2 regions of the Bacillus sp. ISL-47 genome follow, and region 2 is predicted to be linked to the other one. Evidence: a T-box and tRNA genes for the amino acid it is inferred to sense, from the RefSeq annotation. Region 2 holds a T-box; the other holds one or more tRNA genes.
What was found. The T-box of region 2 lies ahead of tyrS (tyrosine--tRNA ligase). A T-box ahead of a tRNA ligase gene usually reads a tRNA of that ligase, here a tRNA-Tyr.
Positions count from the first base shown of each region.

Region 1: it has a tRNA-Tyr gene. The T-box ahead of tyrS (tyrosine--tRNA ligase) is inferred to sense a tRNA for this amino acid. The anticodon was not compared.

Region 1 covers NZ_JAGGQS010000050.1:500-7,654, reverse strand. Annotated here, with positions in the region: gene J7I93_RS17550 (DUF2935 domain-containing protein) at 1-521, opposite strand, end outside; gene J7I93_RS17545 (hypothetical protein) at 653-1,210, opposite strand; gene J7I93_RS17540 (SCO family protein) at 1,207-1,842, opposite strand; gene J7I93_RS17535 (cbb3-type cytochrome c oxidase subunit I) at 2,153-3,847, opposite strand; gene J7I93_RS17530 (cytochrome c oxidase subunit II) at 3,862-4,326, opposite strand; gene J7I93_RS17525 (hypothetical protein) at 4,339-4,485, opposite strand; tRNA gene J7I93_RS17520 (tRNA-Ile) at 4,963-5,039, opposite strand; tRNA gene J7I93_RS17515 (tRNA-Gly) at 5,045-5,118, opposite strand; tRNA gene J7I93_RS17510 (tRNA-Cys) at 5,287-5,360, opposite strand; tRNA gene J7I93_RS17505 (tRNA-Gln) at 5,368-5,442, opposite strand; tRNA gene J7I93_RS17500 (tRNA-His) at 5,467-5,542, opposite strand; tRNA gene J7I93_RS17495 (tRNA-Trp) at 5,554-5,627, opposite strand; tRNA gene J7I93_RS17490 (tRNA-Tyr) at 5,635-5,718, opposite strand; tRNA gene J7I93_RS17485 (tRNA-Phe) at 5,744-5,819, opposite strand; tRNA gene J7I93_RS17480 (tRNA-Asp) at 6,136-6,212, opposite strand; tRNA gene J7I93_RS17475 (tRNA-Met) at 6,216-6,289, opposite strand; tRNA gene J7I93_RS17470 (tRNA-Ser) at 6,472-6,564, opposite strand; tRNA gene J7I93_RS17465 (tRNA-Met) at 6,590-6,666, opposite strand; tRNA gene J7I93_RS17460 (tRNA-Ala) at 6,685-6,760, opposite strand; tRNA gene J7I93_RS17455 (tRNA-Pro) at 6,784-6,860, opposite strand; tRNA gene J7I93_RS17450 (tRNA-Arg) at 6,866-6,942, opposite strand; tRNA gene J7I93_RS17445 (tRNA-Gly) at 6,950-7,024, opposite strand; tRNA gene J7I93_RS17440 (tRNA-Leu) at 7,032-7,116, opposite strand; tRNA gene J7I93_RS17435 (tRNA-Lys) at 7,132-7,155, opposite strand, start outside.
Region 2 covers NZ_JAGGQS010000013.1:14,628-32,641, forward strand. Annotated here, with positions in the region: gene J7I93_RS05530 (DUF3784 domain-containing protein) at 1-178, opposite strand, end outside; gene J7I93_RS05535 (hypothetical protein) at 316-540, shown strand; gene J7I93_RS05540 (exonuclease domain-containing protein) at 614-1,222, shown strand; gene J7I93_RS05545 (ATP-binding protein) at 1,310-2,566, opposite strand; gene J7I93_RS05550 (YwbE family protein) at 2,631-2,828, opposite strand; gene J7I93_RS05555 (hypothetical protein) at 2,828-3,016, opposite strand; gene J7I93_RS05560 (M6 family metalloprotease domain-containing protein) at 3,242-5,077, shown strand; gene J7I93_RS05565 (ketopantoate reductase family protein) at 5,144-6,064, opposite strand; gene J7I93_RS05570 (hypothetical protein) at 6,388-6,537, opposite strand; gene J7I93_RS05575 (carbon starvation CstA family protein) at 6,537-7,988, opposite strand; gene J7I93_RS05580 (LytR/AlgR family response regulator transcription factor) at 8,436-9,167, opposite strand; gene J7I93_RS05585 (sensor histidine kinase) at 9,136-10,905, opposite strand; partial or broken gene J7I93_RS05590 (GNAT family N-acetyltransferase) at 11,059-11,481, shown strand; gene J7I93_RS05595 (hypothetical protein) at 11,520-12,134, opposite strand; gene J7I93_RS05600 (DUF2268 domain-containing putative Zn-dependent protease) at 12,217-13,029, shown strand; gene J7I93_RS05605 (NUDIX hydrolase) at 13,048-13,677, shown strand; gene J7I93_RS05610 (nucleotidyltransferase family protein) at 13,671-14,246, shown strand; gene map (type I methionyl aminopeptidase) at 14,357-15,097, shown strand; gene J7I93_RS05620 (hypothetical protein) at 15,199-15,879, shown strand; T-box leader at 16,003-16,210, shown strand; gene tyrS (tyrosine--tRNA ligase) at 16,554-17,810, shown strand.

The sequences.
Region 1 (7,155 bases), on a different contig from region 2:
TGGCTAAACTCCCTGGCCTGTTCAACTAGCTTTCTTTCCGAAGGATCTAAAAGATGGCCGATAAACTTGGCATGATCAGCCATAATTTTAAGGAAGAAAACATTCTCTTCAATAATAGCTTCCGGTTTTGGTGCGAGTATCCCTGCGTTAAGATCTTTTAATCGATTGGCAAAATAGGCAGCTTCCCTGCTGATATGGTCGATTAATAAAGGATAATTATTGGAACGAATTTCACAGCGCAATGTCAGACCCAGTACTTTCCTTTTATAGCTCCAGATAGCAGCCGCTGCTTGATAAACTTCGTTATTAAAAGCTTGAACTTGACCTAGTTCTGAGTTGACTGTAAATCTAGCCAGCCTTTCCTCTATTCTTTCAAAAAGAGCGATAAATTGCTGGGCTTCGGCAATTAATTGTTTCTGTTCATAAGTAAACCCCAAACTTAAAAATAAGGCATGCTCTTTCATAATTCTGGACCAAAATTTAATTTCGTCCAGCGATCTTGCAACAATTGGATCCGCCATGTTATCCCCCCTGATTTTCACACTCCCATCTATATATATGAATGGTTTTGTGGCCTAATACCACCTAACTCTCTTGGCAAGCTCCTAAGCCAATCAAAAACCTGCTGCCAAATTGGGCAGCAGGCATCCTCTTATTCATACTTCGAAAAATCCATAAAATAGCTATAAACCAAGTAAACGACCATAGCAAATGCTGTAGAGATAAATCCCCATCCCAATGTAATCTGTTCGATCACCAAATAGTTATTGCACAGCTGCACAGGCGACCAAATATACAGCCATCCCAACGCCAGGAATACTACGGTAAAAAATATAATAAAAGCATGTTTCCCGAAAGAACTTAACTTTGGCCAGCTGTCCCGCAATGGCACTCCTGCCAAAAATGGCAGAGAGATGAATTTAAAGGCTTCCACACTTGTCAGCGTCAAGGCTTCATCCATCGTCCTTGGAAGGGACCAATACACCATGATGATGGTAAACAGCAGAATGCCCGGAACGCCGTTTTCATTCCACTTTTCAAAAAACTGAGGAAAACGCTGCTGAAAGAACTTCGCCATCAGAAATCCCGCAAACACCAGCATCGGCATTTGCATATGCATATGGGTAATCATGATGGATTCCAGCAAATCGGCGACAGGCGGGAGCATTAAAGCAAGAAGCAGCAAGAAACCATAGGCTGATTGCTTCATCTCTTCTTCCCTCCGCTCTCTAAAATATCCGTTACCTGATCCGCCGCTTCCTCAATCAGCGTGTAATCCATGACTTCCATTAATCGCCCTTCAGGATTCACCAGATAGAAGGCGGAGTTATGGGCAAAATTTCCGTACTCATCCGGAATAACGATGACACCGAAACGATCTAATAGTGACTTCAGCTCCTGCTGGTCCGGAATCCTCGCCATTCTCCACGTTTCCCCGTCACTGCCAAATGCCTTTCGATACGTATCAAGTGTCTCGGGATCATCCCGCTCCGGATCAAAGCTAATGCTGAGGAATTGGATGTCCTTTCCGATGTATTTCTTTGGAATCCGCTTATACACTTCAGACATATTGACCTCAAGCTCGGGGCAAACCGTTCCGCATGAAGTATACAAAAAGGTAATAAACACATACTTTCCTTCAAACTCGGAAAAAGAGTAGGTCCTTCCTTTATTGTCCTCAAGCATAACATCCGGAAACTGAGGCTTTTCATCCATCAGTTGGTTCACACGGGCAGACTCTGCTGTAAAGGCCTGAAAGCCGTCTGTGCCAATAAAAAACAAGGCCACTCCGAATAACAATACAATTAAGCTGGATAAAGCTGTTCTATTCTTTGGAAACATGTTCATCACTTCCTTTAAAAACCGGCTCTTTTCTAAAAGATTGTTGACTTTTAAACTAGTTGTGAGGAGTAGTTGATTTCCGCTCCAGGATGCTCAGCGAACGCGGGGCGGGCGGTGAGCATCCTCGGCGCGCAGCACCTGTGGGGTCTCACCTGTCCCACTCCTCCCGCTGGAGTCTCGCACCTTGCGCTCCAATCAACTAACCTTATTTACCAAGTTTTTTTACAAAATTTATTTAAATAGCAGCAAATTTTGCGAAAACAGCCTAAAAGAAAGAGGCAGCCCAGCCATCCGAGCTATCTCTTTTTCCTTACCAGGTCTTATATGGAGGTGAACCCGGAGGCGCATTAACGATGAAGTCAACGAGCGGAATGACATACGCCATGCCGACAAGAACAAGCATGCACACAATCCATAAGCCCCAGCGCTCTGTCCACCTTGGTGTTGGCGCTGCATCCTCTTCCACTTCCGCTACCGGGAACTCAGTGTTTCCTTTTGGTGCAAAGAACATGAGGTAGAATACTGCATACACCTGGATAAGCACACCGATCATTAGCAAAGTTCCGCCGATCGCCAGGAAGAATAAGTATGGATCCCAGCTTAGAGCCGTTGCATTGTCAAAATAAGTGGAATAAGAAGTTCTTCTTGGTGATCCCAATAATCCGACCCAGTGCATTGCTCCAGACATGATGATCATACCGATGGTCCAAATAATCGTTTGGATAACACCTAACTTGTTAATCTGCGGTGTCAGCACTCTTTTCGACACATAAGGAACAAGCCAGTAGCTGATGCCGAAGAATGTCATCACAACAGACATGCCAAGTGTTAAGTGGAAGTGGCCCACGATCCACATGGTGTTGTGGACAACCTGATTCAATTGGTTTGTGCTTTGGACAATACCGCCCGCTCCGGCAGGGATAAAGGCTGCCATCGCGATAAATGGTGCAAGGAAACGGACATCGCCCCAAGGTAATTTTTTATACCAGCCAACAAGACCTCTTCCGCCTTTCTTTCTGGCTGTACGTTCAAATACCGCAAACATCGCATAAGCAGTCATCAAGGATGGGAAGCCAATTGCTAAACTCATAAACACGTGCATGTATTTTACAGGCTCAGAAATACCAGGGTCAATGATCTGATGGTGGAATCCACCGGTAATATTCATAATAACGAGTGCAATGACCACAATTCTTGTTAAAAGATCATTCCATCTGTGCCCGCCGATGATTTTCGGCACAATCACATACCAGGCTGAAACCGCTGTTAAATACCAGATATTCACGAGTGTATGGCCAAAAGCCCAAAACAGCGTACGCGCAACCATGACATTGATGGTTTCAACCCAGCCGAAAGCCCACGGGATGATTGTAAATACTTCAATTGCAACCGGAAGGCTTCCGAAGAATAAGAGTACAAACACACCTGTTGCAAAGAAAGAGAGAATTGGAATATGCTGTCCAGGATTGCGTTTTCTCCAGCTTGCCACATTGATGAAGGCACCAAATGCGCACATCCAAACCCCTAAGACGATAAATACCAAGCCAATATAGAAAATGGGTGAAGCTGCCATTGGCGGGTAGAAGGTATACATGACAGATGCTTCATTCATTAAAATAGGAATAACAGCTAATACAAATCCGAAAATCTTCATCCAAAAACCGATCCAGGCCATCTTTCTGACCTTCGGAAGCAGGCCGCCCAATGTATGGGATAATCCCGCATAGAAGTAACCAATTGTAAAGAACGCGGACAGTACGACTACCAAGAGGAGTCCGTGTGCAGTCAATACTTTATAGTAGTTAAGCCAAACCGGCAATTCAAGCATCCCTGCCCGGTTCAAGCCTTGCAATAATCCAAGCAATCCGCCCAGCAGGATGGCTAAGAAGGCTACAGATAGGTATGATTTCGTTAATCTCGCATCCTCCAGGCTGATGCCCATGACTTTATTTGCTTTTTCCCTAAAAACTTGTGTCTTCCCTGACTTGTTAATAATGGTTTCCACTGTTTCTCCCCCCTTTATTTAACCGTAATCGTTGTGCTCATCATTTGGTGCCCGGCACCGCAGTACTCGTTGCACAAAACTAAATATTCACCTGGCTTATCAAATTTTTGAGTAATCTTTTGCACATAGCCAGGAACCACCATGGCATTCAAGTTGGTTTCTGCAACCTGGAACCCGTGTACGACATCTTTAGAAGTTAGTGTAAAATGAACGGTTGATCCGGCAGGCACTTCGATTTCGTTTGGTGTAAAACTAAACACCTGCAGCGTCATGACCACTTCATATTCATTCTCACCAATCTTTTTGATGCCAGGCTGGTCAAACGGTGCTGTTTCATCCACTTTTTGCGGATCAATCCGTTCCCCATAGCTTGGCGGCCCCATTTCTAAAGCAAATGTCTGATAACCCGTAATGAGCATAAATCCGATAATCATCCCAAAACTTAAGAAAAGCCATATCTTCTCAGAGCGATGCATCATTTTTAATCCCCCCTATAATCTGGCCATATACAGGCCATAAACAATTAGATACGTAACAAAGATCCCTAACCCCACAACGGTTACTGAAAAAATGGTCCCCTTCAGCGTGCCATGCTCCTTTGCTGCCTTGCCCCCCTGGATCACTTTTTTCGTTTCCACCTTCCATCATCCCCCTTAAGTTTTTGTTACTTATATCATAATTGAGAACGTTTTTCACAAAAGTGAACTGCATCACACTTATATCACAACTTTCCCGTTAAAAATTAGGTCCATTATCTAAAAATCCTCAGAGTTATCAACGCTTTACGCCGTTTTCAAACTAATTAAATACATATATTCAATTTTGCACTGTTCACAAATCGTTCATATTCGGGTCCCTTTATTCTCCGATTAATTCCCTTCACCTTCGCTTTTCCGATCCCAGCGGCACGATTCACTTCGTTTCGTTCCCTTCTTCTTCACTTTTTCACTTCCATTTTTATCTGGAACGGCAAAGCTGAAATTCTATAATAGAAAAGCCTGTCTCTTCCTAAGACAGGCTTTTCTTAACAAATGATTTCCCTTCATCATCTTTCTAACAATGTAAACAAAAAAACCTAATCCCGTGTAGGATTAGGTTAAAAATGGTATGTATAATGGTGGGCCTAAGTGGACTCGAACCACCGACCTCACGCTTATCAGGCGTGCGCTCTAACCAGCTGAGCTATAGGCCCATTTTTGGAGCGGGTGAAGGGAATCGAACCCTCATCATCAGCTTGGAAGGCTGAGGTTTTACCACTAAACTACACCCGCATATATAATTAATATTAAAACTACTATATAATTTCCTGCCCTTGCATGCCTCTTCCTCTAAAAGCTTATTCAGGAAGCTGATGCGTCGAGGCAACTCGATGTTGATTCATGGGAGCATTGCTCGTGGCTGAGGTTTTACCACTAAACTACACCCGCGTTTACATTGTTTGGAGGCAACACCCGGATTTGAACCGGGGATGGAGGTTTTGCAGACCTCTGCCTTACCACTTGGCTATGCTGCCTTAAAAATGGCTGGGCTAGCAGGATTCGAACCTGCGAGTGACGGAGTCAAAGTCCGGTGCCTTACCGCTTGGCTATAGCCCATTAATGATTCTTTTAAAAGAAAAATGGGGCGATTGATGGGAATCGAACCCACGAGTGTCGGAGCCACAATCCGATGCGTTAACCACTTCGCCACAACCGCCATCTTCCTACTGGCAGGGGTAGTAGGAATCGAACCCACATCAAAGGTTTTGGAGACCTTCGTTTTACCATTAAACTATACCCCTATATAAATGGTGGAGGGGGGCAGATTCGAACTGCCGAACCCGAAGGAGCGGATTTACAGTCCGCCGCGTTTAGCCACTTCGCTACCCCTCCATCGTCTGAAAAGACTTAGGAAATATGGTGGCTCAGGACGGAATCGAACCGCCGACACAAGGATTTTCAGTCCTTTGCTCTACCGACTGAGCTACTGAGCCGTATTAAATTAATAACCCTAAAGTTAGATAGCTGTGCTTCAAAGCTCTGCGTTCTTTGTTGCAGATTTTAAAAGCATGCCATTCGATGATGCTAAAGCTTCGCAGCTGCATTCTTTTAAAATCCTCTACCGACTGAGCTACTGAGCCGTATTAATTTAATTACCCTAAAGTTTAATAGCTGTGCTTCAAAGCCCTGCGTTCTTTGTCGCAGATTTTAAAAGCATGCCATTCGATGATGCTAAAGCTTCGCAGCTGCATTCTTTTAAAATCCTCTACCGACTGAGCTACTGAGCCATTTATCTATTTAGTTTAAAAATGGCGGTCCGGACGGGACTCGAACCCGCGACCTCCTGCGTGACAGGCAGGCATTCTAACCAACTGAACTACCGGACCAGATTGCGGGGGCAGGATTTGAACCTGCGACCTTCGGGTTATGAGCCCGACGAGCTACCGGACTGCTCCACCCCGCGATAATAGTATTTATGTGATTTTTCTATGCTCACATCTAGCATTTCATCTCGCAGCTTATTCAATGAAGTACCGCCCCGATTTCAGAAAGATTATTCAAGCAGCAGCTCAATCGTTGCGCTGAAGTAATTCCTTCGAAGCTTATTCGGGCGTGCTCCACCCCGCGATAATAGTATTAAAATAATGGAGGAGGAAAGGGGATTCGAACCCCTGCGCGGTTTGACCCGCCTGTCGGTTTTCAAGACCGATCCCTTCAGCCGGACTTGGGTATTCCTCCGAAATATTAAGATCAAAGATCATAATGGTAGCGGCGGAGGGGATCGAACCCCCGACCTCACGGGTATGAACCGTACGCTCTAGCCAGCTGAGCTACACCGCCAAAATGATTAAATTTTCATGGTGGAGCCTAGCGGGATCGAACCGCTGACCTCCTGCGTGCAAAGCAGGCGCTCTCCCAGCTGAGCTAAGGCCCCATGGTTTATAAAAAAAGTGTCGCTGGTCGGGAAGACAGGATTTGAACCTGCGACCCCTTGGTCCCAAACCAAGTGCTCTACCAAGCTGAGCTACTCCCCGTTTTATGGCGCGCCCGAGAGGAGTCGAACCCCTAACCTTTTGATCCGTAGTCAAACGCTCTATCCAATTGAGCTACGGGCGCAAAATAATGGAGCGGAAGACGGGATTCGAACCCGCGACCCCCACCTTGGCAAGGTGATGTTCTACCACTGAACTACTTCCGCTTAAAAATGGTGCGGGTGAAGGGAGTCGAACCCCCACGCCTTGCGGCGCCAGATCCTAAGTCTGGTGCGTCTGCCAATTCCGCCACACCCGCAATATTAAATTAAAATGGTGAGCCATGAAGGACTCGAAC
Region 2 (18,014 bases):
CAATCAGCAAGCTGCCCGTTTTTTGTGGATATCCGTTTTCAATTAACCTCTTTTTCTCTTCCTCAGGCCGAAATGAAAATCCTGAGATCAGCCAGTAAGCCTTTTTAAAACGGACGGCCCATCCAAGGACCAGAAAAAGTGCAATGACCGCAATCTGTACAATCACAAGCCCCACCATGGTAAAAACCTCCTTACATGCTATTACTATTCATACGATTAAAGCAGTGGATTAGATTCGTTTTTGGTATAATGATTGTGGATTCTATTAACAAAAACATTGAAATAAATATAAAATTAAACAAAGGAGGCAGCGCCTTGAAAAGCAAAAATATCTTATTTTATATTTTGCTGACGCTAATGCTTACTTCCATCATCAGCATCGTAATGGGCTATCATAATTTCGGCTTTGGTGTTGGGTTTCTATTTGCGTTCTTATCCTTAGCCACTGGCTACTTTTATTCCATGAAGAACCGTGAATATATGCATCAAAACTATCATGCGGATTATGTGGATCGATTAAAGAATAATAAAAAAATATAAGAGAGTGGTTCTGCTGGAATTCAGCACTCCTCTATTATATGCTTAATAAAAAAATGGATAGAGGAGGCTGGCCATGAGAAACCAGGAAAAAATGGGATTGCTGCTGGATGTGGAGACGACGGGACTTGGGCCGAATTCCGATGAAATTATAGAGCTTGCTTTGAAGCTGTTTTCCTATCGTTATGATACAGGGGAGATTCTTGATATTAAGGACAAGGCCTCTTTTTTAAGAGAGCCCCTCAGCAAATCGGCGAAAAACAATTACAGCCGCGCTTTCAGAGTCCATGGCATCCCCTATGAAGCTGTCAGCGGGAAAAGCTTTGATGATATGAAAATAAAGAAATTTTTCTATCATGCAGACGCTGCATTTGCACATAATGCATCCTTTGACAGGAGCTTTCTGTACCGGATGTATCCTGAAGATGTAAATGAATTAAAGTGGTATTGTACGATGAGAAGCGTTCCGTGGAAGGACTATGGTTTTACAAACAGCAAGCTGCTGACTCTTTTGCAATCGCATCAGATTGCGGACAGCCAGACGCACCGGGCGATGGATGATATTACATATTTGCTTGAACTGCTGAAAAAAACAAATCCAAATGGCTATCTGTATATGCGGGATGTTCTGGTTAAGGGCCCAATGAGAAAATATCAGCCAGCAGCACAGGGCAGACTTGGATGATAATTCAATCAAACGTTTGATTGAATGGCCTTCAATGCTTGATATAAACAACAAAAAGTGTGCCGCTCATTTGAGCAGGCACTCTTTTCATGCTTCCGTCTTTAACAAGGGGAGAACAATCCTTACCGTTGTCCCTTTGCCGACAGTGCTTTCATATTCAATGGAACCTTCCATTTCGCGGATAATTTTATTTGTAACCATACTGCCAAGGCCCGTGCCTTTCGTTTTCGTTGTATAAAAAGGCAGCCCAATATGCTTCAATTGCTCGGGGGTCATCCCGCGGCCATTATCTTCAATCTTTACTTCAACAGCGCTCTTAAAATAATCCGGAAGTGTGCGGATCTTAACGTATCCCTGTTCTGGAATCGATTCAATCGCATTTTTAATAACATTCATAATCGCTTGTTTTAAATGATGCTCATCACCCTGCACATAAAAAGGGCCGCTATCATCATAATCAATCACAACATTGGAGTAGGAAGCAAGCGGCCTCATAAGGAGGACACAATCCTGAATCACCTCATGCATAGGAACATTTGAAAGGTGAAACTTTTCAGGCTTAGAGACTTTAAGATAATTCGTAATGATGCTATTGGTTCGATCCAGCTCCTCCAAAATAAGCGGCGAAAACTTTTTTAAGTTTTCATCAGATGAATCCTGGCTTAGATATTGAATAAATCCTCTGACAGTGGATAAAGGATTTCGGATTTCGTGGGCAATGGACGCTGCAAGCTGGCCAACCATAGTCAGCTTATCAACATACATCATTTCATTGATTTGCTTATTAATCCTGAACAAATTTTCGATGACAAAAATCAGCGAGATAAACGTGATATAAAAGGCTATAAAATAAACCAGGTAAAAAAAAGTATCCAAAAAAATGACGGCAGAAGCCAAGATAGAAATATAAAGGTAAAAATATAAGAGTGCAATCAAGGTACCGGCAAAGACCCTGTGCTTCGAATCCAGGAAGATCCTTCTTAGAGCAAAGGAAACAATAAAGGCTAATACCGAAACCAGAATACCAATATTGATAAACTGCCCGCCAATCAAATAGCGCGTTATGACAACACTCGCAAGCACGATGGATCCAGGCAGCCAGCCTGCATACAGCGTGACGATCATGATGGCGACCATTCTTAAATCAAAATGTGTTTCACCCAAGGTTTCAATTGGATAAAACATGCACAAAAGGGCGCCGAATGAACCGAGAAGTCCATAAATTAATTTTTGTTTTAATGTAAGAGGGGTTTTTGTTTGGAAAGGAAAAAACAAATTCCCATTAAAAGTAAAAGAAAATAGTATCGTTATATTAACCAGTAAAGGTTTGATCAGTGTAACCAAGATTTCCCTCCATGTAAAAAAATCCAGATGTCAAGGGATTCATTTTTTTAAAAGAAGATGGTCTTTAATCGCGTAAAATCTCCTTCACCCTGCCTACCTGGCCGTCCACTAGCCTCACCTTGATTCCATGAGGGTGGGTAGGCGATTTCGTTAAAATATCTTTTACTGTCCCCTCAGTCAGAGTTCCCGTTCGCTGATCCTTTTTTAGTACAATTTTCACTTTGTTTCCAGGGGCAATGTTTGCCCGATTTTGTCCATTCATTACACACCCGTCCGTTTCCGCTGATTATTCGTTTTCTTCGTTTGTTGGCTCTTTAATGTTTTAGCTGATTTCACAGGGCTATTATTAAACTTTCCGCCTGCCTGGTTCTGTTTTTTGCTTTCAAGCTGCTGTTTCATCGCTTCTTTAAGGCTAATCTTTTTTCTTTCGTTTTCTTCTATATGAGTCATGTTAGAATCTCCTTTATTTACAGATCCCTCTATTATAAATCATTAATCTAATAAATGAAATTTAACGTAGAAAATGATCTTTTTGCATGTAACTTTTCAGAAAAATAAGTCTTTAGGACCACGAAGTTTTCTATTAAACCATCCTTTCTTCCTATTTAGAAAATACTGAATCTTTTATACTATTTAGATTATAGAAATAATTAGAGTACAGAAATAAATAGGGGAGTGAGTCACTTGTTAAAAGTTCTATCAACATCAGCATTATCCCTCGCTTTAGCTGGAAGTGCCGTTTTTGCAGGAGTGGGACCGGCAGATACACAGGCTAAGCAGGAGAGCAAATATCAAATTAGTTTGGCAGACCATGTAGGGGCTGCGCCAGAGCTTGCTGCTAAAGCTAAAGAATTAGGGATTGACCTATCAAAGGTAGACCCGGCTGAAAAAGCAGCTAAGGCAGGGGCAAAATTCCAGCAGCCTGGGGACAACCATGTTGCTTATAAGGAAGCGACAGGAGATATTCCAGTCCTTGTTCTTTTAGCCAAGTATAAGGATGGAGACGAGCCGGTTGGGGATATGCCTGGGCAAGTTCCAGCAAAATACTATGAAGATTTAATCTTTGGTACAGAGTATAATCCGTATGAACTTGAGCAGTTCAAGCAATATGATGGTCCAGAGGTTCCAAAGGACCGCACAATGCAAAATGCTTATAAAGAATCCAGTTATGGTAAAACCAACTTGGTTCGTAAAGAAAATACAGAATTTGTATGGGTAGAGATGCCAAAGGGCGCTTCCTACTATTTAGATCAAGAAGGCAAATATGCTGAAAACGGCAAATATGTACTAGGAAATGTTAATGGAGACGCACATACAGGTGAATTCATCCGAGACTTACTGAAAGCTGCTGACGAGCAGGTTGATTTCTCGGAGTATGCTGTAGATGGAGAAGTTCCTAATATTTTTGTAATCCATGAAGGTACAGGAGCGGAATTTAGCCGTGATCCAGCACAGTTCTGGTCTCACAAGTGGAGCCTCTTAAGTGCATTATATTATGGCAAATACTATGAAACTGGCAAACCAGCAGATGTGTATGAGGGCATGAGCCAAGGCGAATGGATTGACAAAACTATTGAGGAAGATATGACTTACGATGACGTAGTTGTCAACAACTATAACATCCAGCCAGGAATCGGCGGTAACGTTGCCGGATTTGATGCTGCTACCAACTCTTACAAAGAGGAAGCAAAAACTGGTCCATTCCCGGCCCAAACAGGGGTATATGCCCATGAATTCGGACATGCTCTGGGATTGCCTGATTTCTATGATACAGTTTACACTTCTGAAGGTGTTGGTAACTACTCTATGATGGCTGGGGGATCCTGGTTGCGTTATCCTAATAAAGCTGAATACGGCGGAAACTCACCGGCTCACTTTGATCCGTTCTCTAAGATTTTCTTAGGCTGGGTAAATCCAATTGAAGTAAAACCTGAAGATGGTGTTCTAGAAGTCACTTTGCCTCCAATCAACAAAGCAACCGCTGACAACGGCATCGTAAAAATGGAAGTACCAGGCTCAAACGGTACTGAATACTTCTTATTCGAAAACGTACAGCAGGATGGATTCAATAAAGGCTTCATCCGCCAGGGCGAAGATGCTCATGGTTTGGTAGCGTGGCATGTGGATGAAAACATCATTGAACTATACCAAAGTGCCGGTTTCCGTCCGAACAATGTGGAAAACTGGATGAACAAGCGCTTCCAATACAACCAGACTGAAACGGCGAGTGACGGTACTGTAGTAACACACTATGGATTATCTGTTCTTCAGGCTGACGGCAAATATGATCTTGAAAAATACGTTAACCGTGGAGACGCTGGGGACTTCTTCAAAACAGGAAGCAAGATCACACCTGTTTCCGGCAATGTTCACACTGGTTCTTACTACTTCTGGAAAGGCTATAGCGCAACACCAGCTGACTCCGGAATTCATGTAACAGATATTAAAGAAAATGAAGATGGCTCAATTACCGCTAAGTTCTACTACAATACAAACAGCAGCAAGAAATAATAAAGCTAAAAATCCGGGCAGGAAAATCCTGCCCGGATTTTTAGTTGTAAGTAAGCACCTGCCAGCTCAAAAACTATTTTTCTCATAAACCTTCAAGTTCGAATACACCGCAGCTATTACAGGCGTTTCCAAGCCTAGTTCCTTAGCATTCTCTAATAAATACCCAAAGAAATGGTCTGCTTCAATTCCCTGCTGTTTTTCCATATCCCGCTGCAGGGAAGATTTCATCTCGTAGCCAATTTCGTTTACCTTTTGTACCTGTGCCTCTTCAATGCCTTCAGCGAGCGGAGCACCCATGCTTCTCATAACGGCTGAAGCTTCTTTCAGCACCTCTTTTATGGTGGCTAACCCGAATTCCTGTTCGCGGATGGGCCCGATGGGAGAGCGGAAAAGGGATGTAACGCCTGAGAGGGTAGAAATGAAAAGATACTTATGCCACATCTCCTGCTCAATCTTTTCAGAAAGCCGGAAGTTCGCTTTTGTACCAGAAAAAGCTTCTTGCAGCTTAAGAATCCGCTCTGTTTTTTCACCTGAGCGTTCGCCGAATATGAAGTCATGGATCGGGCTTGTTTGAATCACTTTTCCGTTTTCATCAAGGGTCGTTTCGATAAAGCAGAGCCCGCCAAGTACTTTCTCTTCTCCAAAGGCCGCTGTCAGCGCATCCATGTGGGCAATACCATTTAAAAGGGGGAGAATCACTGTTTTTTCGCTAACATATGTACGAATATCCTCAATCGCTCCCTGCAGATGGTATGCTTTGGTGGAAAGAAGAATCACATCAAAATCCTCTGCTTTTTCTCCAGCTGTAATGGTTTTGGGGTTTGCGATCTTCATGTTTCCGTGGATACTCTCGACAGACAGTCCATCCTGTTCAAGCTGCTGCTTTCTTTTTTCTCTCACCAGGAAGGTAACATCCTCGCCTTTTTCCAATAGCCTTCCGCCAAAATAGCCGCCAATGGCGCCAGCTCCTACAGTTAAAATTCTCATTTCCATTCCCTCCTTATATGACTCTAATTCCATTATATAGGAAAAAGTGCACGCTTAGGACGTGCACTTTTTTAGTTATGGCTCTGTTAAACTTGGGTGTTGATTTCCGCTCCATTCCCTCGCTTTCCGCGGGCGGTCAGGGAGCCTCCTCGGCGCTTAGCGCCTGTGGGGTCTCCCTTTGACTCGCTTCTCCCGCAGGACTTTGAATAAGCTTCCTTGAGTAAACACCGCACGAAGGAAATGCGAATGCATTTTCGAGGATCTCCTGCCATCCGCTCCAATCAACACGTGCTAATATTAAGATGGCTTTAACAGAGCCTTAGCTATAAAAGAAAAGCTGCCAGCAATCCTCCTGCGGTTATGATGACCATAGCCATCTTAACAAGCAAGGGAATCTTTTCACTGCCTTTTTTATTTACCTTTTCCTCTTGTTCCTTAACGGTTTCCCGAAAGTTAGGACTGCAGCAGCCCATTAGGCTGCACCCTTCCAGTTAGAAACGTCATCATCAAGAGGGAAGTTGTTTCTTCGTGCATTCTTTGCTGCTTTAAAGAATAGGGCCACAAGTGCTGCCGATCCGATTGCAGCGCCAATCCAGGATATATTCATTGGAAGACCGAACCCAATCTTCGCGTTTAAGATGTAGGTGATCACCATCACCAGCATAAAAGTTCCTGGTACTAGGGCAATCCAGTAGTTCTTCTTTGCGATGTACAGATACATCGCTGCTACAAAGAGAGCAATTACGGCTGTTGCTTGGTTAGCCCAGCTGAAGTATCTCCACAAAAGGTTAAAGTCAATTTTCGTAAGAACGAAAGATGCTACGAAAAGAGGAACAGCAATCCACAAACGGCTGGACATTTTCTTTTGAGCAATGTTTAGGTATTCAGCAATAATCATACGCGCACTGCGGAAAGCAGTATCTCCGGATGTGATTGGAAGAACAACGACACCAAGAACGGCAAGCGTACCGCCTACTGCACCAAGCATCATAGTAGATACTTCACTCACAACTGCTCCAGGACCGCCTGCTGCCAATAATTCATTCAATCCGGTAGGACCGTTAAATAAGCTCATCGCTGCAGCTGCCCAAATCATCGCAATAACACCTTCTGCAATCATCATGCCGTAGAAAATTTTACGTCCTTGCTTTTCACGCTGCGTCGTACGAGAAATAATCGGTGTCTGTGTCGCATGGAATCCTGAAAGTGCCCCACATGTAATCGTGAAGAAGATTAATGGGAAAATAGGCAAGTTATCAGGATGGAAGTTGCTTAGGGATAACTCAGGAATTGGTGCTCCCTTAACAAGTAATCCGATCCCTACTCCAAGCGCACTGATGACAAGCAAAGCACCGAAATAAGGGTAAAGGCGTCCGATAATCTTATCAACCGGCATTAAAGTAGCCAGGATATAGTAAGCAAAAATCACAGCGACAATAATGCCAAGTGCAACCTTGCCGTCCATTAAAACATGAAGCAAGCTAGCAGGCGTTGAAACGAACACCGTACCAACCAATAGCAGAAGAAGCACAGCGAAAGCGTTCACAACATGCTTCATAACTTTACCAAGGAACTTGCTTGCAAGCTCCGGCAAGTGGGCACCGCGGTTGCGGATGGAAATCATTCCGGTTAAATAATCGTGGACAGCACCAGCGAAAATCGCGCCAATCACAATCCAGATAAATGCGACAGGACCGTACAGCGCCCCCAGAATCGGTCCGAAAATAGGACCTGTACCCGCAATATTCAAGAGCTGAATCAGCGAGTTCTTCTTCGTGCTCATCGGCAGATAGTCAACCCCATCCTGATGCGTATAGGCAGGAGTCGATCTCTCTTCCTGAACACCGAATACTCTTTCCACAAACTTTCCGTACGTAAAATATCCGATAATTAAAAGAGCAATACCGGCTAGAAATGTAATCATGGTAAATCCCCCTTTATTAAAAAAATAAAATGAATGCGTTTACATAGATTATAAAATAGAAAAATAGTTTTTGAACATTTTGTGTCCAAGATGTAAAAAATGAAGATTAAAATGCAGAAAAGGAGGATTAAGATGCAGGAGAGGGGATAAGAATTTCGACAAAATTCTTCATTTCCAGCAATTAGAACCTGTTATCCACTGACATGTCCACATATTCTGAGGTTAGCAATGGAAAGATTGGTTTTCCACAGGCGGGATTTAAAAAGGATGGAGGATATCCACATATTGTCGGGCGGTTCGTTTTTCATGCGTGTAAAAGGGATAGGGAAACGATACTTACGCCGCAAATCAAAGCTCAAACGAGTCATGACACCAAAAGCCCTGCAGCAAGACTCATTCACAATCCATCCAGCCCAAAAACAAAAAAAGCACCACTCCCGATGCTTTTTACAGCTCTAATCTCACCCTTAATGCTTTCACATAATTCCGGCTCACTGACAGCATTTCCTCCCGGCCTTCCATTTCGAGCTGGTAGGCTCCATTGAACCATGGAGTCAGCCGGGTCACATAATCCAGATTCACGAGATAGCTTTTGTGAATCCTGAAAAAGGAGAAGGGAAGGAGCCGGCTTTCCAAATCTTTTAGCGGAGTTTTGGTTTCGTATTCTCTGTTTTTGGTGATGATCCGTGATACTTTTTCATCTCTGTAAATATACAAAATATCTTTAGGCTCCAGGTAAAGGATTTCCCCGTCTTCTTCGACCGCCAGCTTGCCGGGCGGTTTATTGATTTCCGTTTCTTTTCCTGGACCGATCAGCTTTTCAATCCGCCTGATCGTTTGCTCGAGCTGTTCTTCGTCATAGGGCTTCAGCAAATAATCGATTGCCTCATAGCGGAAGGCTTCGGCAGCAAACTGCGGATAGGCGGTCGCAAAAATAATATGAGGGACTTTCTTTAGCTCTTTTAGCGACTTAGCCGCTTCCATCCCATTCATTCTTGGCATTTCCACATCAAGGAAGACAACATCCGGCTGAAGCTGGATGGCCTTCATTACCGCGGCCTCTCCAGTATCAGCTTCACCAACCACCTGAATCGAAGGAAACTCCTCCAGTAAGTGTCTCAATTCATCCCTGCTGTATCGTTCATCATCAGCTATTAAAGTTCGTATCGCTCTGTCCATCTGCAACTTCCTCCGTTTGTGGAATGGAAAAATGAATCTCTGTGCCATCGCCAAAGGTGCTGTTTATTTTTAATGAAGCTTCATCGCCAAACATCATTGTGAGCCTGCGGTTTACATTATAAAGCGCAAGCCCCGATCCCGTTTCGGACTGCAGGGTTCCTTTGCCAATCTGCTCGGCTCTCTCCCTGCTCATGCCCTGGCCGTTATCCTCTACCCTTACCATCGTCATGCCGTCCTGTTTTTTAATCGTAATTTTAATAAGACAGTCCTGATCCATATTCTTAATCCCATGCTTAACGGCATTTTCAACAATCGGCTGCAGCGTAAGCGGCGGGATTTTTTCAAAAAGGATGTGTTCCTCAATATCATAGATAACCTCCAGCCGGTCGACGAACCGGGTTTCTTCAATTGACAGGTACGCCTTGACATGTCTCAATTCCTGCTCGAGTGTTGTAACGCTGACCGTGGTAGCCGTCAGGTTTTGCCGTAAAAAATGGGATAGAGATACGAGCAGTTTCCGTGCTTTGGCAGGCTCAATCCGGACAAGAGATACTATCGTATTCAATGAATTAAATAAAAAATGCGGTGAAATTTGTGCCTGCAATGCCTTGATTTCGGCTTCCTTTGCCAGCTGATACGCTTTGTCAGCTTCTGCGATTTCCAGCTGATTGCTAAGAAGCACACTTAGCCCGGATATTAGTTCCATCACCAGATTATTAATTTCTTTTTCTGAGCTGAAATAAAACTTCAGCGTTCCAATCGTTTCACCCCGAAGCTTTAACGGAGCTATAACAGCCGCGCCGAGAGGGCAGCTTTCTTCCCGGCAGTGGATGGTCCGGTCATTGGCAACCACCAGCTCCCCGTGCTGAATTACATCCCGCGTAATTTGCGTTTGGATCGCGCTTCCGGAACGGTGATGGTCATCTCCGAGGCCGACATGGGCAAGAATTTCCGTATGATTGGTAATGGCTACGGCTTTCGCCTGGAGCTCTTTATGTAAGATTTTGCAGACGGCTAAAGCAGAATCATGATTGATGCCTTTGCGGAGATGGGCAAGCGTTTGGTCTGCAATCCGCAGTGTTTTTTGGGCGTGAAAGGCGCCTGCTTTTTCTTCTTCATTGATCACATTTTTAATAATAAGGAGAAAAAGGGCGCTCCCAAGGCCATTTGCTATGATCATGGGAATGCCGATCATCTCTACAAGCGCAACCGCTTTTTCCAGAGGGCGGGAGATGCCAAGAATAATCAGCATTTGTACAGCTTCCGCCACAGCTCCAATGAAAAAAGCAGATGAAAGCTTCACATGCTCATTCTTTTTACGAAAAAAGGCGGCAAGCAGTCCTGCTACAATGGAAGCCAAACCGCAGGCCATCGCTGTAAATCCGCCAAGTGTAAAACGGTGGAGACCGGCAATGATCCCGGCGCCAATTCCGACCTTGTATCCTCCAAGCAAGCCTGCGAGCACGACCCCTATAACCCTCGAATTAGCAATGGCTTCATCTGAGGCAAGCTCGGATGCCCAGCGATTAAATTGGAGGGTATCGGTATTGAAGGAAAGACCCGTATAAGTGCCGATGATCCCGAAAAATCCGAAAAAGAGGATCGCCTTATACTGATGCTGCCTCTTTAATCGTTCGCCATATATCATTTCTCTGAAAAAGCGGAACCTTGTCACGATCAGCGCAATCGTAACAATGATTCCAAGCCGTTCCAGCATCGTAATCAGCAGCTCCAACATTCGGCATGGCCCCTTTACCCAAGTTCATTAACCTTTATTTTAATAGATTACAGAGAAAATTAAAAATGGCCCGTATGCAATTTTTCAGTACTCTCCAAAGGCTTTTCCAGTATGTATGTCGAAAGGATATCAAAATGCAATTGTGCTGTGCGTATGGGAGTTGATTATGTGATAAAAATTAAAACGGATTTAAAAGAGGTTACAGCAGATATGCTTCAAGGCTTTTTTGACGGATGGCCAAATCCGCCTTCAGCCGATAAGCATCTTCAGCTATAAAAAAACAGCTCAAAAGTCATGTTGGCAGTTGACGAGGAAAAGCATAAAGTCATCGGATTCATAACCGCGATCAGCGACGGTGTTTTATCCGCGTATATTCCGCTTCTTGAAGTTCTTCCTGAATACAAGCAGCAAGGAATCGGTCAAAAGCTTGTTGAATATATGCTTGAAGAGCTTGATGATATTTACATGATTGATATCATGTGTGACCCTGACCTCCAGCCCTACTATGAGAAATTCGGGATGGTGAAATCAACGGGCATGATCCTGCGCAACTATAAAAACCAATCCGGAAAATAAAGGAGGATACCCATCAGCCTGAGTATCCTTTTTGCCCATTACCCCTTTGTGAAAAAGACTTCTTTATCAAGAACTACTTCTTTAGGAGGGTTTTCCATCGGTATAAAATAAGGAATGAGCGCAAAGTTGATTTGGTCCAAGTCTTCAGGTAAAGCCGGAGAGACGAGGAACGACATTTGCGTATTCCCGCCGCCTCCGCGGGAGCCATGCCTCCTAACGTGATAATCAGCTTCGCCATTAACCTCCAGCATTAAGCGGGGGATCAAGTGGCCAATATTTTCGTCTTTATCTTTATAACTGATTTCAAGGGTAACGACACTGCAATTTTCGTGCTGCATAGCATGTGTCAGCACATAGTCGAAATCATCAACAGTAGACTTTCTCATAATTGGCAGTACATTCAGGATTTCACCAGGCTCATCCGGAATAAACGGATAGCTCCGGTCATCCAGACTATTAAAAAACCAGCCGATTTCCGGAACGTCCATATCATATTTCTTTGCCCACTCTTCCATCAGGTCCGCCGAAGGGAAAAAGCGCTTTCCTTTCGTATGGGCTTTTCTTTTCTTGATCAGCTGCAGCAGCTTTTCATCGATTTCTTTAAATGTTTCATTATATTCATTTTTCACTCTTCCAAACTCAGCCCAGCCCATATCCTAAACCTCCCAGAATAATCATTTCCTCTAGTGTACCTAAGTATGGATAATAAAACCAATTAAAAAGGAGCCAAGAGCCATGGTCTATACTCTCAATCAAATCACTCCTGCCAAATTAATAGAAAGCCGGGATAACTTGAAAAACTGGCTCCAAACCCAGCTCAGTCCTCTTTTCAGCAAAACGTCATGGATGCAGGATTGGGATCAGCTTGCCGGGAGATTTCAGTTGCTTAAATTTGAAACACTATCGGAGGCTGAGATTCTTTCTTATAGCTGGAATCCAAAGGAGATATCAACCACCATCCATGAAACCATAACGGAGGTGGAAAAACATCTTCATTTCCAAAACCTTTCCATTACCATTGTGCCGGCGCTTCCATTTCCCTGGTTTCAACAATACGATCAATCCCTTTGGACAAATGGCTATACCATAGGAGCGGATACGATTATCATGGCCATCCCGCCTGAACCGGATCGCGAATTCTTCAAGTATATGCTGGCCCACGAAATGCACCATGCTTCTCCGGAAAATCCAATTTATAATCTCACATTGAATACATTTTCACTGGCTGATTGGTATAAAATGGAGGGAGGTGCTGAATACTTCAGTCTTTCACTGTATGATGACAAACGCTGGTGGAAAGAAAATCTTACAGAGGAAGCCGAGAAGGCCTATCAGAAAATTGCACAGGATAACATAGATACGACAGACGATGTTCTGAAAAGCAAAATCTGTTTTGGCAATCGTGAAATGGATATCCCAGTATTCGCGGGCTATTGTTTTGCTTATAAAATGGTACGCAAGTATGCTGAGCAGCAGAAGATCCGGAGTTACCGTGAATTATATAAAGCAGATCCGCTCGATATTTTTAATGATTTTATTGCTAATTAGAGAAGGGGGACAACGCAAATGGAAACAGAACTTCTGAATATTTTTGATGAAGGCCGGAAGCAAATCGGTGTGGCTTCACGCGAAGAAGTACATAAAAAAGGCTACTGGCACGAGACCTTCCACTGCTGGTTCATCAGCAAAGAACAGAACCAGGATTGTATTTACTTTCAGAACCGCAGCAAGATCAAAAAGGATTATCCCGGCCTTTTGGACATTACAGCAGCTGGCCATCTTTTAAGCCATGAATCTGTCATGGATGGCATTAGAGAGGTAGAAGAAGAACTGGGAATTAGTGTTGCTTTCGATGAACTCATTCCCTTCGGCGTTATTGATTATTGCGCGGAAAAAGAAAATTTTATCGACAAAGAATTAGCCCATGTTTTTGTATATCGCAGCCATCATCGGCTCGATGAATTCGTTCCGCAGCTTGAAGAGGTATCTGGAGTTGTCCGGATCGCCATGGATGATTTCTATGAGCTATGGTTTAACGGTAAAGATTCCATTGCGTCAGAAGGATTTGAAATCAGTAATGGAAAAAGAGTCCAGGTCCGCAGACAGGTAACAAAAAAAGATTTCGTTCCCCATGAGGACTACTATTATAGGCGTGTACTGCATTCAATCCGTGAACTGGAGACAGAAAAATGTTAATAAAGACGGAAAAGGATATCGTGAATCTGGTCAGAGAGGACGAATGGATGATGGCCATTCTTTATGCTGCGAAGTCGTTAAATCTGCCTGACTGGTGGGTTTGCGCCGGTTTTGTCAGAGCAAAGGTTTGGGATGCTCTGCAAGTCTTCAGCAAAAGAACTCACTTGCCGGATGTGGATGTCATATACTTTGATAGAAGCAATCTTCGCGAAGATACAGAAAAAGAACTCGAATCAAAGCTGCTCTCACGTATGCCGGAAGTGCCGTGGTCTGTTAAAAATGAAGCAAGAATGCACCTCGTCAATGACCTTCCGCCATACTCTTCATCAGTTGATGCCATCTCAAAATTCCCGGAAACAGCGACAGCCCTCGGCCTAAAGCTTAATGAGCACAACGAGGTTATTTTAACCGCACCATGCGGAATTGAAGATTTGCTTGCTTTGAAAATTAAGCCGACACCCTATTTTGCAGAAAATGAAAAGCTGGCTGAGATCTACAGGCAGCGAATTGAAAAAAAGAGCTGGAAGTCCATCTGGCCAGGGGTTGAGTCAATTCAATCAAACGTTTGATTGAATAGGCGGGAGCTTTTTTTAGCAAGGGATAATGCGAATTCTTATTAAGCGCACTCCATTTAGACTATAATAGAGAAATAACAACTAAAGAAAAGGCAGGATTCAATATGATTGTTAAAAATGAAGAAGAATTAGCAAAACTGAAGGAAATCGGCAAAATTGTCGCAGACATCCGCGATGCGATGATTGAAAAAACAAAGCCTGGCGTCACAACCAAGGAGCTTGATGATTTTGCAGGCGAGCTTTTTGAAAAGCATGGAGCCATCTCGGGTCCTAAGGGAGAATACGATTTTCCGGGCTTTACTTGCATAAGTGTCAATGAAGAAGTCGCGCATGGGATACCAGGAAGCCGTGTCATTAAAGAAGGTGACCTTGTAAATATCGATGTTTCGGGATCAAAGGACGGCTATTTTGCAGATACTGGCCTATCTTTTGTAGTCGGCGAGGACGAAAAGCTTCAGAAGCTTTGTGACACAGCCAAGGAAGCATTTGAAGAAGGACTCAAAAAAATAAAGCCCGGCGGCAAGCTAAGCCTGATTGGAAAAACCGTTCAAAAAGTCGCAAGAAACAACGGTTACTCTGTTATTATGAACCTGACCGGACACGGAATCGGCCGCTCTCTTCATGAAAAGCCTGATCACATCCTAAACTATTTTGATCCATGGGATAAGCAGCTGTTAAGAGAAGGCATGGTTGTCGCATTCGAACCGTTTATCTCAAGCGGAGACGAAGAAGTAAGAGAAATGAGCGATGGCTGGACCTTCGTCACACCGAACAAAAGCCACGTCGCCCAATGCGAACACACCGTTATCGTCACAAAAGAAGGACCGATTATCTTAACAAGATAGAAGGAAGGAACAGGGGCATCTGCATAGGCTGAATGTCCCTGTTTTTTGTATATGTTTTATTTCTGGAATGATATAATAAAAAAACAGGAGGAGGTGAAAAAATGGAACGAGAAATACTTAAAGCTTTGGAGCAGATCAACGAAAACCTGGACTTGCATGGCTTGCTGCTGGAGGAGCAGGGACAAACACTAAAGAACCAAGGCGAAACGCTAAGGGAGCATAGTGGGCTTTTGAAGAATCAAGGCGAAACGCTAAGAGAACATAGTGGGCTTTTGAAGGAGCAAGGCGAAACGCTAAGAGAACATAGTGGGCTTTTGAAGGAGCAAGGCGAAACGCTAAGAGAGCATAGTGGGCTTTTGAAGGAGCAAGGCGAAACGCTAAGGGAAAATAGTAGGCTTTTGAAGGAGCAAGGTGAAACGCTAAGGGAACATAGTGGGCTTTTGAAGGAGCAAGGCGAAACGCTAAGGGAACATAGTGGGCTTTTGAAGGAGCAAGGCCAAACCCTAAAGGAGCAGGGAGAAACATTGAAGGAACATGGGGAAACCATTAACCTTCAGGGTATTACACAGAAAGAACATACCGGCCTGCTTGGTGCTTTAATTTCTGGCCAAGAAGCATTAAAGGCTGAAATGAGTGAGTTCAGACTTCAAAATGCAAAGGAATTTGGTGAACTAAAGGAGCGAATGGAAACCCAGGAAGTTAGTTTGGAAATTCTCGAAAAAGAAACATGGAATAACAAAAAAGAAATTCGCAGAATACAAAAGTCCATGGGGATGAAATAATTCTCAAGCAGCCTAAGTATCCTTTCAATCCCCTTTTTTATCCCGCACATTGTATCCTCTTTTTTGAAAAACTACTTGAACATTACTCCCCAATCCGCTAAAATGATGAAAATAATTTCAAATTTAAATGTAATGACAGGAATCAGTAGCTGCTTATCTCCCTGTTTTAGAGAGCTGATGTGTGGTGCAAATCAGTACAAAGATAAGCGTGAATTACCTTCTGGAACTTTCCTTGTGAACGGCAGTAGCAAGGAACGGCATGGACCGTTATTCCGCTGAGTGGAAGAGCAATCTTCAAAAAGGGTGGTACCGCGTTAACCACGTCCCTTTCATTAGGGGCGTGGTTTTTTGTATGGCTGTTTTCGCAAAGTTTGTTGCTTACAAACTAGTTTTAATTACTGAGTTGATTGGAGTGGAAGGCACTTGATCCTCGAAAATGCATTCGCATTTTCTTCGTGCGGTGCTTATTCGAGGAAGCTTATTCAATGTCCTGCGGGAAGAGAGGGAGCGGGAGACCCCGCAGGCGTGAAACGCCGAGGAGGCTCCCGTTCCTCCCCGCGGTTCGCTGCGTGACTGGAGCGGAAATCAACGGGCAAGCTTTATAGTCCAAAAACAACAATCTATACGAAAAGAGCCTTTTGTATTAAAGCTATAAAAAAGAAAGGATGAGGGGCATGGAGAATTTTATTGAAAAACTGACGGCTGAACAGAACCAGGAAGTGGAGAGGCAGCTGGAGATTTATCGCAATGGCGTCCAGGAAATCCTTCCCGTAGCGGAATTGAGAAATAAAATTGCGAAATCCATTTTTCAAAAAAAGCCATTAAAAATTAAACTGGGGCTTGATCCTTCTGCCCCTGATGTCCATATTGGCCATACGGTTGTATTAAACAAATTGAAGCAGTTCCAGGAAAACGGCCACATCATCCAGCTGATCATTGGCGATTTCACCGGAAAAATTGGCGACCCGACAGGCAAGTCTGCCGCTCGCAAACAGCTGACTTCAGAAGAGGTTAAGCATAATGCCAAAACATACTTCGAGCAGTTCAGCAAAGTGCTCGACATGGAAAAAGTGGATCTTCACTACAATTCAAAATGGCTCGCAGATCTGAACCTGGAGGATGTCACCCGCCTGTCGGCGAGCATTACAGTAGCCCGTTTGCTTGAGCGCAACGACTTCTCAGAGCGTCTGGCTGCCGGAAAGCCGATATCGCTCCATGAATTCTTCTACCCTTTGATGCAGGGATACGATTCGGTTGTTCTTCAAAGCGATGTTGAGCTTGGCGGCAATGACCAGCATTTCAATGTCTTGATGGGCCGCCATCTTCAAGAGCATTTTGAAAAAGAAAAACAGGTGGTCATCCTTCTGCCCCTGCTTGAAGGCCTGGACGGAAAAGAGAAAATGTCCAAATCAAAAAACAATTACATCGGTGTAGACGAAGACCCTAATAATATGTACGGCAAAACGATGTCCATTCCGGATGAGCTGATCGCAAAATACTTTAATCTTGTAACAGATTTGCCGGTTCCTGATAAAGAACTAATCGCCGAGCAGCTGGAAGAAGGCATTCTTCATCCGCGAGACGCCAAAATGCAGCTGGGAAAAACCATCGTCCGCATGTACCACGGCTCCGAAGCAGCGGAAAAAGCCGAACAGCATTTCCGAACGATTTTTCAAAAAGGGGCCATGCCCGAAAATATTCCAGAGGTTGAATGGAAGGGTGCCGATGAAATGCCCCTTACCGATTTGATTGCCGAACTCGGTCTGCTGCCTTCCAAAACCGAAGCCCGAAAAATGATTGCCAATGGCGGCATCCGCTTAAACGGTGAAAAAGTGGGCGATGTCAAGCTAACCGTGAAAATAACAGACGGGTTGGTCCTTCAGGCTGGCAAAAGAAAATTTGTAAAACTGATACTAAGCCAGCAAACGTGATCAGACCGGGAAGTGACGCATAAATTTGAAAAGTGACGCAAAAAGCAGCGAAAGTGATTCATAAGAAAAGAAAAGTGAAGCATAAAAATCCGAAATTAATTCATAAAACAAAAAAGTGACGCATAAAAGGCAAAAATCAGATGCCCGCAACTGCAAACAGCAAGTCATATCGCTTTTTCCACTATCCCTTTAGTCAAGTCCTGA